One region of the Oceanobacillus sp. CAU 1775 genome, then DNA from elsewhere that is predicted to be linked to it. Evidence: a T-box and tRNA genes for the amino acid it is inferred to sense, from the RefSeq annotation. Region 1 holds a T-box; the other holds one or more tRNA genes.

Region 1 (7,066 bases):
GATTTTGTCAACATATTTATAAAAATTCTTAGGCAAAGTTTAATATCGAGATTACCTATGACATCCAAGTTGATAAAAAAATGAAAAGCTCAGAGAACCAAATTTTCTAAGCTTCATGTTCATTCCTTCGAATGGATCTTCAAAATAGCAAATAGATAAATAACCCAAACACTCATAAAGAACAAATACACCGCCACCTGAACACTGCTAGGACTCCAAACAAACACAGCTTCCCATGAATAACCAGCAGATAAGAGACTTGGTATGATATAAATAAAATAACTTAATCCCAAAATAAATAATAAAGAAAAAGTTAGTTTAAGAATGCTTTTTCTATCTCTAGATTTAAAATATAATTGTTTTTTAGCTAACTTGATTATAATTCTTAGGATAAAAATTATAATAACTAAAATTAAGATGATGAAAAACCCAATGACACCAAGTGCCACCTTATCTAGAGATTGATTTGGATCTTCAATATTATCACTAATAATTTCTCCCTGAAGTATTTCATTTATTTCAATTCCAATATTTTGAACTAAATTTGAACTCATATTACCCAATACCGCAACTCCAATTTTTTCTTGCTTATTGAATGTTACATAAGTTGCATAGTTTGGATTCATTCCGTCATGTGTGATCTGTTCATTCTCTTCAAGGAACCAACCACCAGCATAGAAAACTTCATTGCCTGCTAAATCAAGAGCACGCTCAGCCTCATGACTCTTATGAATAATTGCTTGATCAAAATCAATGTCAGGCATCGTATCCATTTGGATCTTTAGCCATGTTGCCATATCTTCTCCGTTTGATATGATATATCCTGCCGGTTTGTTCCCTCTGTATATTGGCGCTTCGAATTGTTGGGCGTTTAAAAATCCAATTTTGTAACCATCAGTCATTTGGTTGTTCATTTCGTCGGTGCGGAATAAATATGTATTATTTAATCCCAATGGTTTTATAATCGCTTCTTCCATAAAATTTTCATATGTATCATCTGTTACCTTTTCGATAATTAATCCTAGGATATCGTAGTTTATTGTCGCATATTGATAGACTTTTCCAGGTTCACTGTCTAATTCTATTTCGATTAAAGCTCTCACCGTTTCTTCCAACGCTTGATCCTCATTAGAAATAGGAATTAAATGTATCGTAGAGGCCGGAATTCCAGTTGTGTGATTTAATGCTTGCTCAATCGTTATTGGGACTTCTTCCCCTCCGTACTTCATCTTTAGCCAAGGGATATATGTCGTTACAGGATCGCTAAGCTCTATTTCTCCACTTTCAACTAAACTAAAAATAGCTAATGCAGTGAAAGCTTTACTATTCGATGCTAATTCAAATAAAGACTTAGGTGTGACTGGTTTTTCTTCATCTACATTCGAATACCCAAACCCTTTTTGGTAAACGGTTTTATCATCTTTCACGATTGTTATCGCTAGTCCTGGAATCTTTCCCTTATTCATATTTTCAGTTATAACTTTTTCTATTTGTTTTTCTTCCGACTCCGTTAAATCATTTATTTCACTTGCGTTTACTACACCATTTCCCAGTATAGAAATCATTATTATTATAAAAATAACTATAATCTTTAGAAATCCAGTCTTCAATTGTTCTCCTTCTCTCAAGTCCTTTATTACGGCTACATTAGTAAGTTCTACACAAATAGTCATAATCCCTCTTTATAAAATAAAAATATCGCAGTGAATTCGATGGTGAATTTCACTGCGATAAAGAGCTTTTAAGATAAAGCTATTAATATTATTTTATAACTTCTTTTCCACCCATATATGGCACAAGTGCTTTTGGAACACGTACCGTTCCATCTTCTTGCTGGTAGTTTTCTAAAATTGCTGCTACTGTACGACCAATTGCAAGACCTGAACCATTTAATGTATGCACATATTCTGCTTTACCATTCGCTTCACGACGGAAACGAATACCTGCGCGTCTTGCTTGGAAATCTTCAAAGTTTGAACAAGAAGAAATTTCACGATATGTTTCTTGGCTTGGGATCCAAACTTCAATATCGTATTTCTTTGCTGCTGTAAAGCCTAAATCACCTGTACACATGCTCATTACTCTGTATGGTAGTTCAAGCTCTTGAAGAATTTTCTCTGCATGACCTGTTAGCGTTTCAAGTGTTTCATAAGATTCCTCTGGTTTTACAAAATGAACGAGTTCCACTTTATTAAATTGATGCTGACGAATTAATCCGCGTGTATCTCGGCCTGCAGAACCTGCTTCAGAGCGGAAGTTTGCACTGTATGCGACATATCGTTTTGGTAAATCAAGCATAATTTCATCACGATGGTAGTTCGTTACAGGGACTTCAGAAGTTGGGATTAAGTAATAATCTGTTCCCTCTAGCTTAAATGCATCTTCTTCAAATTTTGGAAGTTGACCAGTACCAGTCATACTCATGCGGTTCACAATATATGGTGGTAAAACTTCGCGATAATCATGGTTATCTGCATGGTAGTCCATCATGAAGTTAATTAACGCACGTTCCAAACGAGCACCTAGACCTGTGTAGAAAACGAAACGGCTTCCGGTTACTTTTGCTGCACGCTCAAAATCAACAATTGCTAAGTCTGTTGCAACATCCCAATGCGGCTTAATTTCAAAATCAAAAGCTGTCTGTTCACCCCATGTACGATGTACTACGTTATCTTCTTCATCCTCGCCAATTGGCACACTCTCATGAGGAATGTTAGGGATTGAATACATCACATGCTCCAACTTCTCTTCAATCTCACGAAGCTCTTTATCAAGCTTTGCAATCTCATCACCAACCTCGCGCATTTCTTTGATTGCTGGTTCTGCATCTTGTTTTTCCTTTTTAAGCTTCGCGATCTCCTGTGTTGCTGCATTCCTTTTTGCTTTTAACTGTTCTGTCTCAACAATCAGCGTACGACGTCTTTCATCAAGCTCGCCGAATGTATCAAGCTCTGATAAATCTTCCCCTCTGTGTTGTAGCTTTGCTTTAACCTCATCATAATTATTACGTAAAAATTTCATATCTAACATGTACAATTCCTCCTTAAATATATTTTAAATACCAAAAAACTCCCGTCCCAAAAATAGGGACGAGAGTTTGAATTCCCGCGTTGCCACCCTTGTTGAAGAGATCACTCTCTTCCGGCTCACAGCTATAACGGCGCTTCTCCCGGGTTTATTTACTCTAAAAAATTTCCATAAACCAGTTCAAGGATGGATTCACAGCATTTCCACATCGATTTGCACCAACCATCGACTCTCTTTTAGAAGAAAAAATCTGCTACTATTTCCTATCAACACTTTTCATTAATTGCATTTATCATACCCAATTCATTTTAGAAATGCAAGTGTCCAAATAGAATAAGTATTTATTTAACTAAATAATCCTTTGATCCAATCGACGGAAGCAGTGAAAATGCCTCCAAAGAAATCGCCAATTGCACCAAGTGTTAACATAAACCAATTTGCTTTTTCAACTGCTTCATCACTTACGATATCTACTGTAAGTGGTGTATTTGCGAACAAGTAACCAGAGTCAGTACCTTCACCTGTATAAACAACATGAGCTGTACCGATTACTTCACCTTTTTCAATTGGTGCTGTTAGCTCGCCATCTTCATTCAATTTATCTTCCTCGAATGTATATTCAAGCGAATATAATTCTTGGGTGTCTTGTTGAATTGGCTGCGTGATCGACTCATTAATGGAAATACTAACCTCATCTTCCTTACCCTTTGCAACTGGCAGCGTTACTTGATCTTCAAGCTGGAAGCCAGTAGCAAAAAGCTCTGTTTCTTGGAAGTGATCAAATCCGAAGTCTAGAAGCTTCGCCGTTTCTTGAAAACGTTCTTCTTTACTATCTGTTTTCATAACGACCGTAATTAGGCGCTTGCCATCTCTTTCTGCTGTCCCTGTAAAAGTATAACCTGCAAGAGCAGTATTACCAGTTTTTAAACCATCCATTCCTTCATAATGAAACGGTTGTAAGAATGATGCTTCATGCGGCAACATCCAGTTTAAATTTTCTACAGTATAGCCATCAAATTCTACTTTTAACTGACTTGAATAATCTAATGCATCAGGATAGTCATTTACCAAACGGTATGCTAACTGTGCAGCAGCTCTTGCTGACAGAAGGTTACTTGCATTTGGGTCTGTTCCTTCTGGTGCATCATCACCTAGCGAATTATTATCTAGACCTGTACTATTTACAAATTTATAATCCGTTAAACCAATTTCTTCGGCTGTTTCATTCATTAAATTAACAAATTCTGATTCTGTACCAGAAACAAGCTCTGCTAATGCAATTGTTGCTCCATTATCTGAGAACACTGCCATCGCATTATATAAGTCACGAACAACATAATCTTTATTTTGGGTTAAACCAATTCCTGAAAATAAATTATTTGCAGATATGGAAAAAGGATAATCACTAATTTGTGTGGTATCATCCCAACCAAATTGTCCTTCGTTAATTGCTTTTAGAACAAGGTATTCTGTCATCATTTTTGTCATACTAGCTGGAGGTAGAGCAACGTCTGCATTTTTTTCGTATAAAATTTTACCTGAACCTGCATCGACTAAAATAGCGGATTCTGCGTTTAAATCAATTGTTTCTTCTGCATTTGCAACGAGTGGCTCTAACATAAATGTTGTCATCAATAATACTGTTATCAGTACAATCGATAGACCTTTTTTCATCATTTGAATCAAATTTCTTACCTCCAACGTCTTTTAAAAATATATGTAACACGATTGTTATTCTATCATATATTCACCCAAAAAAATAGACGGATATCCGTCTATTAAATGGTAAAAAGTAATCATTTTATCTTTTCATATGCACTTAACTATCTACGTAAAACGTTTAAAATAGCATATCCAACTCTCTATTCTGAAGTCCGCAGTTCGCATGCCACTCGCTTTCCGCAGGCGGCTGGTGAGCCTCCTCGCACGCTTCGCGATGCTGTGGGGTCTCACCTATGCCTTCCTCCTGCAGGAGTCTCGCGGCATGCGAACTGCTCCGAGCGTAATTTGGAGTTTGGCTCATTATTTTAAATCAAATTTAAAGAGTTATGTCTTTTATTAAACCGAATAGTTCGGTGCTTCTTTTGTGATTTGGACGTCATGTGGGTGGCTTTCGATTAGGCCTGCGTTTGTGATGCGAACAAATTGTCCATTTTTACGTAAGTCTTCGATTGTCGCTGTGCCACAATAACCCATTCCAGAACGTAGGCCACCAGCTAGCTGGTGCGCGATATCAGATAGCGCTCCTTTGTATGGAACACGACCTTCAATGCCTTCAGGAACTAATTTTTTGCTGTCATCTGTTGCATCTTGGAAGTAACGGTCTTTAGAACCAGCCTTCATTGCACCAAGAGATCCCATGCCGCGATACACTTTATATTTTCTTCCTTGGTAAATTTCTGTTTCACCAGGGCTTTCTGTCGTACCAGCAAACATACTACCTAACATAACAGCGTGCGCTCCTGCTGCAATTGCTTTAACGATATCTCCAGAATATTTAATTCCACCATCTGCAATGACGGGAACATTATATTCTGCAGCTGCTCTGGCACAATCATAGACAGCTGTAATTTGTGGTACCCCAACTCCTGCGACTACACGAGTTGTACAAATTGATCCAGGTCCGATACCAACTTTAACAACAGTTGCTCCTGCTTCGATTAATGCTACAGTACCCTCTGCAGTTGCTACGTTCCCTGCGATAATATCAAGATTTGGATATGTTTCTCGAACTTTTTTCACTTGATTGATTACGCCAGCCGAATGGCCGTGTGCTGTATCAATTACAACCGCATCAACGCCTGCATCAACAAGCTTTTCGATACGATTCATCGCATCACCTGTAACTCCTACTGCAGCGGCAACAATTAGTCTACCCTGTTCATCTTTTGCAGAGTTCGGGAATTCAATTACCTTTTCAATATCCTTGATTGTAATTAAGCCTTTAAGGATACCTTTATCATCAACAAGTGGTAATTTCTCAATTTTATATTTTTGCAAGAGGCTTTCTGCTTCTTCAAGTGTCGTGCCAACTGGTGCGGTAACTAGGTTTTCGCTTGTCATCACTTCTGAGATAGAAATAGAATAATCCTGAATGAATCGTAAGTCACGATTCGTCAAAATTCCTACAAGTTTCTGTTCTTCGATTTCATTTACAATTGGAACACCTGATATTTTAAATTTACCCATTAGATGTTCGGCATCGTATACTTGATGTTCAGGAGTTAGGAAAAATGGATTCGTAATGACTCCACTCTCAGAACGCTTCACACGGTCCACGAGCTCTGCTTGTTCATCAATACTCATATTCTTATGAATGACTCCAAAACCACCTTGTCTCGCCATTGCAATCGCCATTTCTGCTTCCGTAACTGTATCCATACCAGCACTAATGAAAGGGGATTTCAATTTCAATCTTTCCGATAACTTTGTATCTAGTTTTACTTCATTAGGTAAAACATTTGATTCTGCAGGAACTAATAGAACATCATCGAATGTTAACCCTTCTTTGCCAAATTTATCTTCACGCATTTTAGAGCCTCCTCATAGTTTTTTCCCATCGCTATCTATTTTTACTAACTTTACGCCATCAGTTAAGCTTTTTCAACTACCATGGATTAAAAAGATAAAACAAAAATATTCAAAATTTTATCAAATGAACTTTATAATTTCAAGCGCTTGTTTCTCAACAAGGCTAATAATCTCTTGTGTATCATCTAACTTGATCAGTGGTCTTGTCGGATCTGTTTCATTTATAAAAACAATCTCGCCTGTTTTCCCATCAGATAATTCCACGCGTTTACCTAACGAACGAATCGACAAGCTTTTGATAAATACTTGTACGATTTTTGAATCGAATGCAATGTATTGTTCTTTTTCAATTTCTGATAAAACTTTATAAACAGGTTGGCGATTCTTATATAATCTTTCACTTGCCATCGCATCGTATGTATCACTAATTGCTAAAATTCTAGCAAAAATATGTATCTCATCACCTGATTTACCTCCAGGGTAACCACTACCGTCCATTCGTTCATGA
Region 2 (7,066 bases), on a different contig from region 1:
AATGATCGAAAACAGCGACGTCCTGGTAGAGATGAAGAATATGCAGCGGAATTTACGCCAACATCTTCTAGAGAAATTAGTAACCAGAAAGAAGTAATTAGCACATATGGGTGGATTGGTTTAGTGTTATCTATTGCTTCATTTTTTATGATGCCAATGATCTTCGGGATTTCTGGTATAATACTCGGGTTTGTTTCAAGAAATAAAGGGGTGCAGATGCTTGGAAATAGTGCAATTGTTGTTGGGGTAATTTCGTTAATTTTTCGATTAATAATGATACCATTTTAAAAAAGGGGCTACTTTAGCCCTTTTTATATTGTTTTAACTCTAGTCAATGTATAATGGAAAGTAATAGGACTGATTAGGTTCTAATAATTGGTGATCGATTCCTGGATTTAGGTATTTAAAATCTTCAATGACTTTAACTATTTCTAACGTTTTAAAATGGTTTATTTCCTCCGTTATGGAAAGAACGGTATCGCCAGGCTTTACTTTTATCGTTAAAATATTCATTTCTTCTGTAATTTTGTTAGAAGTTTTAGCGGGTTGTATTGTATCTTTTGAGAGATCATGTAATATACTTAGCATTAGCAGTAAGATAAATAGAAAACCGAAAACTTTTTTTGGTGTAGACATCTTTTTGTCTCCTTATTTGAAACATTATGCTTATCTAATTCGTAGTAAAACTAGGAGAGGGGGATTTACGATGGCAATATTTGATTATGAATGGATTGGTTTTGTTATTACCTTTTTAGCTACACTGTTTTTAATTGGTGAAGTACTTGTAAATATGCGTGGAATCTTTGGGATTTTAGGTATTGGTTTTATCTCCGTTTATTTTGGAGCTTATGCTGGAACGGATTCTGTAATACTTATGCTTATTATTTATTTTGTAGGTTTAGTACTTATAATTATTGACGGTAAAATTATAAATGATGGTACCTTAGCCACTATAGGGCTTGTGAGTATGCTAACAGCAGTGGGGATAGCTGCACCAAGTGTATCAGCTGCGTTATTTGCAATCGTCGGTGTGATCCTTGGGGTTGGTTGTTCATTCTTCTTCTTGAAGGTATTTAAAAGAAGAGATATGTGGACAAAAATTGCTCTCAAGTATCAATTGAGTTCTGAAGCAGGCTATAATTCTATGAATACAGGGTATACTGCTCTTCTAGAACAAGAAGGTCTCACACTTAATGATTTACGTCCAATTGGTACTGTAAGAATTAATGGAAAAGATTACAGTGCAATTTCAGATGGTAAATGGATTGCAAAGGATACAAAAGTAAAAGTCGTTCAAGTAGATGGCACAAAAATACTCGTTGAAGAAATAAGATAGGCAAAATAAACAAAAGCTTTGAGGAAGATTTCCTCGAGCTTTTTTTAATTGGATAAAATTATTTAACGCACTCAATTTAGGCCTAAGTAACTATTCTGTTTATAAAACCTAGCATAAATGCTACTAATTTCGACAAAATAACAAAAGGAATATTAATTTAATGTAAATTTCTAATATAAGGCTTTACAAAACCTTTATATTAAATTAATAATAGGTAGGGTATGTATTTTTTGATCGAAAGGATGAATCTAATTGGACTTAGATTTGCAGACACTCATATTTGAATTCCTAGGTGGATTAGGAATATTTCTATTAGGAATTAAATTTATGGGAGATGGCTTACAACGTTCCGCTGGGGATAGGTTAAGAGAAATTCTAGATAAATATACAAGTAATCCATTTCTAGGAGTACTTACTGGAATTATTGTTACCATACTTATTCAGAGTAGTTCAGGGACTACAGTATTAACTGTTGGACTAGTGAGTGCTGGTTTTATGACTTTGAGACAGGCTATTGGGGTCATAATGGGCGCTAATATTGGAACTACAGTAACAGCATTTATTATAGGTATTGATCTTGGTGAATATGCATTACCTATCCTAGCTCTTGGTAGTTTTATGATTTTCTTTTTTAATAATCAAAGGATAACTGCCATTGGACAAGCACTTTTTGGGTTTGGTGCATTATTTTTTGGATTAGATTTGATGAGTAGCGGGATGAAGCCATTACGGTCATTAGAAGCTTTTCATGAATTAACTGTAAACATGAGTGAAACACCAATACTCGGGGTAGTTATTGGAACAGTCTTTACGTTAATCGTCCAAAGTTCGACAGCTACTATTGGTATTTTGCAGGGATTATATGCAGAAGGTGCTATAGAACTCAAAGCTGCATTACCAGTATTGTTTGGTGATAATATAGGTACAACTATTACAACTATTCTTGCTTCATTAGGAGCATCTATAGCTGCTAAAAGAGCAGCGTTGACACATGTAATTTTCAATCTAGTTGGTACAGTTATTTTTCTACTCTTTTTAGGATTATTTACATCCTATATTACATGGCTTCAAGTTCAATTGAACCTAAATGAACAAATGACTATTGCATTTGCTCACGGTTCATTTAATGTGTTAAACACAATTATTCAGTTTCCAATTATCGGAGGATTAGCATGGTTAGTTACTAAGTTAATCCCTGGAGAAGATACTGTTATTGAATATAAGCCAAAACACTTAGATCCAATTTTAATTAGACAATCTTCGACACTTGCTCTAGAACAAGCGAAGGCAGAAGTAGTTCATATGGGTGGTTTTGCTTACCAAGGATTAGATGAGACGCTCAAGTTTGTTAGTACTTCCAATCCAAAACATGCTGAAATAGCTCGTCAAATTGAAGGTGCAATTAACAATTTGGATAGAGAGGTAATGGAATATCTTGTTGATATATCAGCAGATTCCATGACGAAACTAGAGAGAGATAAACATTCATTCCTGATGGACAGCGTCCGAGACATTGAAAGAATCGGAGATCATTTCGAAAATATTCTAGAACTTGTTGAATATAGAATTACGAATAAAGTCCACTTGACAGAACAAGCAATGGAAGATCTTAATAATATGTTTAATCTCACATTATTAACGGTGAAGCAATCGATTGAATCTCTTGAAAATCGTGATAAAGAGGCCGCATTAGAAGTTGTTAAAAAAGAAGAACAAATCGATCAGATGGAAAGAAACTTCCGTAAAAAACACATCATACGTGTGAACGAAGGTCTTTGTAGTGCCACCTCAGGTATTGTATTTGTCGATATATTAAGTAACTTAGAAAGAATTGGTGACCATGCAGTAAATATTGCAGAAGAAATACTTTCTGAATCATAAAGTATGGAAGAGGAGGGAGTCCTCCTCTTTTATATGCATTTTACAAAAATATGTAGTATAATATATTTTCATCAACTGATTTTATAGTTTATAAAGTAATAAAAACTGCGTTTGGTAAAAACTTTTGCCAATCTGCAAAATAATGTTGACATAATTGTTACTACATGGTAAATTATATCTTGTTGTTATAAATTTTGTGTTATTCCACAGTAGCTCAGTGGTAGAGCAATCGGCTGTTAACCGATCGGTCGTAGGTTCGAATCCTACCTGTGGAGCCATGGCGGCGTAGCTCAGCTGGCGAGAGCGTTCGGTTCATACCCGAAAGGTCGGGGGTTCGATCCCCTCTGCCGCTATTAAGAAATGCATAAGATATAGAAGCTTTTGTATGATGAGAATTAATTTTATTGTAATTTCAAAAGCTTCTGGTATCTATGCTTATCAAAGTTATAAAATCCTAATAATATACTTTATGGCGGTCGTGGCGAAGCGGTTAACGCACCGGATTGTGGCTCCGGCATACGTGGGTTCGATCCCCACCGGTCGCCCCATATATACTTAGGACCCTTAGCTCAGTTGGTTAGAGCTATCGGCTCATAACCGATCGGTCGCAGGTTCGAGTCCTGCAGGGTCCACCATTTTCATATATTCATACGGAGGTATACCCAAGTCCGGCTGAAGGGATTGGTCTTGAAAACCAACAGGCGGGTCAAACCGCGCGGGGGTTCGAATCCCTCTACCTCCTCCATTTTTTTAATACATACGGCTCGGTAGCTCAGTCGGTAGAGCAACGGACTGAAAATCCGTGTGTCGGCGGTTCGATTCCGTCCCGAGCCACTTCTAAAACAAGTCTAGTACTTGTTTTTTTATTTTGCTATTCTTTTTACTTAATAATTCTGTAAGCTTTAAATTTGCATGGAACATGAAGCTTTGATAATCTAATAGTGAATGAAAAAAGATTATGGGAGGAAGATTAATTATGGCAAAATTTGAATTACCAGAGTTACCTTACGCTTACGATGCATTAGAAAAGTCTTTCGACAAAGAAACAATGAATATCCACCATACGAGACATCACAACACGTATGTTACAAATTTAAATGCAGCACTTGAAGGGCATGCAGACCTACAAGAAAAATCAATTGAAGATTTAATTAGTGATTTAGATGCGGTTCCTGAAAATATTCGTACTGCAGTACGCAATAATGGTGGGGGGCACGCTAACCACAGTTTCTTCTGGAAGATTCTATCTCCAAATGGTGGAGGAGAGCCTACAGGAGAGTTAGCTGATAAAATCAATGCTAAATTTGGTTCATTTGACAAATTTAAAGAAGAATTTGCAGCAGCAGCTACTGGTCGCTTCGGATCAGGTTGGGCATGGCTAGTTAGCAATAACGGTGAACTAGAAGTAACTAGTACTCCGAACCAAGATTCACCACTAATGGAAGGTAAGCATCCACTAGTTGGACTTGACGTATGGGAGCATGCGTATTACTTAAAATTCCAAAACAAACGTCCTGATTATATCTCAGCATTTTGGGATGTTGTAGATTGGGAAGAAGTTAATAAAAATTACAACGCTGCAAAATAATAGTTTAAAAATAAAAATCACGTAGATGATCTACGTGATTTTTATTTTTGTTATTATTTAAAACAAATACACATGAAATATGCTAAAATAGATAAGTATATTATGAAGCAAACAGGGGTGCCTAAGATGGTTGATAAAAAGAAAAATAAAAGTAAAAAAAATGCGCAGCTACCCTTTCGAACAAATATTATATTTTTTGTTGTATTCTTACTTTTTTCAACGCTAATTTTACAACTTGGTGTTGTTCAAATATTAAATGGTGAAGCATTTCAAGAAGAGATTGATCGTACCGTTCAAGATAGAACAAAGATCCCAGTTCCAAGGGGAAAAATATATGATAGAAATCTTAATGTAGTTGTCGATAATAATGCACTTTATTCAATAACCTATACACCTCCTAAGGGTGTTCAAGCACAAGATAGATTAGATGTTGCTGAAAAGCTAGCACAGTTCATAGCAATGGACAGTGAAGAAGAATTAGATAAAGTTACTGACTTTGATAAAAGGGAATATCTTTACTTAAAGGACCTTCAAAAAAACGTTGGTGTTGCAGAAAAAGATAAGGAACCAACATTCGCAGATCGCTTAACAGATGAAGAGAAAAAAGATTTATCAAATGCACAAATTTATCGTGAAGTACTCAATAAAATTACAGACGATGAAGTAGATGATAGTAATTTTACAAAACAAGATTTAGAAGTTATTCGAATTAAAAAAGAATTAGATAAAGCATATTCGCTAACTCCCCAAATTGTTAAAAATGAAAATGTAACACCTGAAGAATATGCATTAGTATCTGAAAACCTTGCTGATTTGCAAGGGATAAATGCAACAACAGACTGGGATAGGGAATATACCTATGGATCAACATTCAGATCCTTACTTGGTAACATTACGAGTCATTCTGCAGGGATACAAGCTGAAGATTTGGATTACTATTTGACAAGGGGTTACAGCAGGACTGACCGTGTTGGAATTAGTGGTTTAGAAAAACAGTATGAAGAGTATCTAAGAGGTAGAAAAGAACAGATTGAATATACTACAACAAAATCAGGTGCTGTGATTGATTCTGAAGTTATTGTAAAAGGGGAAAAAGGTAAAGATCTGATTCTAACAATTGATATGGAATTCCAAAAAGAAGTTGATAAAATCCTTCAAGAAGAATTGGAGCATGCCATAAATATTGATCGCTATAATAATCCTTTAATGAAAGATGCATTGGCAGTTGTCATGAACCCAAAAACAGGGGAACTTCTTGCTGTTTCAGGACAAACGTATAATTCAGAAGACCGTACTTTTTCACACAATCCGCAAAAGACTTTGCTAGATACGCATGTTCCAGGATCTGTAATAAAAGGAGCAACTGTTTTAGCGGGATTAGATTCAGGGGTCATTTCGCCTGGTCAAACATTCTTTGATAGTCCAATAACTATTAAAGGTTCGCCAACGATGCGGTCATTTTCTTCAACGATTGGCTCCGCTAATGACATAAAAGCTTTAAAAGAATCTTCCAACGTGTATATGTATTATATTGCCTTACGTATGGGGGGAGAAACCCAATATCCGTTTCCTGATGGTGAAGCTGCTAGATTTAGCACAGACGCATGGCAGACAATGAGAAATTATTTTAGACAATTTGGTCTAGGTGGTAATACAGGGATTGATTATCCATTTGAATCTGTTGGATATATTGGCCCGTCGCCATTTAGTCCAGGTAACTTTATGCATTACTCTATTGGACAGTTTGACAGATATACAGCAATGCAACTTGCACAATACGTTTCAACAATTGCAAATGATGGATACCGTGTAAAACCTCGCTTAGTAAAAGAAATTAGAGATCCGATTGCATCAATGACTGAAGTTGGACCTCTTTATGAGAGTAAAAATACAGAGTATTTAAATCGGATAGAAATGAGCGATTCATATATTGAACGAGTCCAAGAAGGATTCAGACAGGCGTTTCAAGTACAACGCGGTACTGCCTATAGCTACTTTGGGAGCAAAGATTACAAACCAGCTGGGAAAACTGGTACAGCGGAGAACCCCCCTATTTCCTTGGATGGTGTGAAACACAACACGATTAATCGTTCGATGGTTGGTTATGCACCTTTCGATGATCCAGAAGTTGCGTTTGCAGTCGTTGTACCTATGCTTGGTGAAAATGCTACAGAGGATGGAAATGTGGCCAACAGAATTAGCGAAAGAATTTTAGATGCGTATTTTGACATGAATAATGAAGATGATAATGAAGAGGAAGA

What was found. The T-box of region 1 lies ahead of serS (serine--tRNA ligase). A T-box ahead of a tRNA ligase gene usually reads a tRNA of that ligase, here a tRNA-Ser.
Region 2: it has a tRNA-Ser gene. The T-box ahead of serS (serine--tRNA ligase) is inferred to sense a tRNA for this amino acid. The anticodon was not compared.

Annotation. Positions count from the first base shown of each region.
Region 1 is NZ_JBTLRO010000008.1:75,996-83,061, forward strand. It holds gene ACXYMZ_RS13610 (serine hydrolase domain-containing protein) at 120-1,565, opposite strand; gene serS (serine--tRNA ligase) at 1,762-3,030, opposite strand; T-box leader at 3,083-3,306, opposite strand; gene ACXYMZ_RS13620 (D-alanyl-D-alanine carboxypeptidase family protein) at 3,373-4,713, opposite strand; gene guaB (IMP dehydrogenase) at 5,086-6,558, opposite strand; gene ACXYMZ_RS13630 (HD-GYP domain-containing protein) at 6,679-7,066, opposite strand, start outside.
Region 2 is NZ_JBTLRO010000002.1:40,256-47,321, forward strand. It holds gene ACXYMZ_RS03360 (hypothetical protein) at 328-636, opposite strand; gene ACXYMZ_RS03365 (NfeD family protein) at 707-1,336, shown strand; gene ACXYMZ_RS03370 (Na/Pi cotransporter family protein) at 1,589-3,217, shown strand; tRNA gene ACXYMZ_RS03375 (tRNA-Asn) at 3,421-3,495, shown strand; tRNA gene ACXYMZ_RS03380 (tRNA-Met) at 3,497-3,570, shown strand; tRNA gene ACXYMZ_RS03385 (tRNA-His) at 3,690-3,765, shown strand; tRNA gene ACXYMZ_RS03390 (tRNA-Ile) at 3,776-3,852, shown strand; tRNA gene ACXYMZ_RS03395 (tRNA-Ser) at 3,870-3,962, shown strand; tRNA gene ACXYMZ_RS03400 (tRNA-Phe) at 3,979-4,051, shown strand; gene ACXYMZ_RS03405 (superoxide dismutase) at 4,194-4,805, shown strand; gene ACXYMZ_RS03410 (peptidoglycan D,D-transpeptidase FtsI family protein) at 4,932-7,066, shown strand, end outside.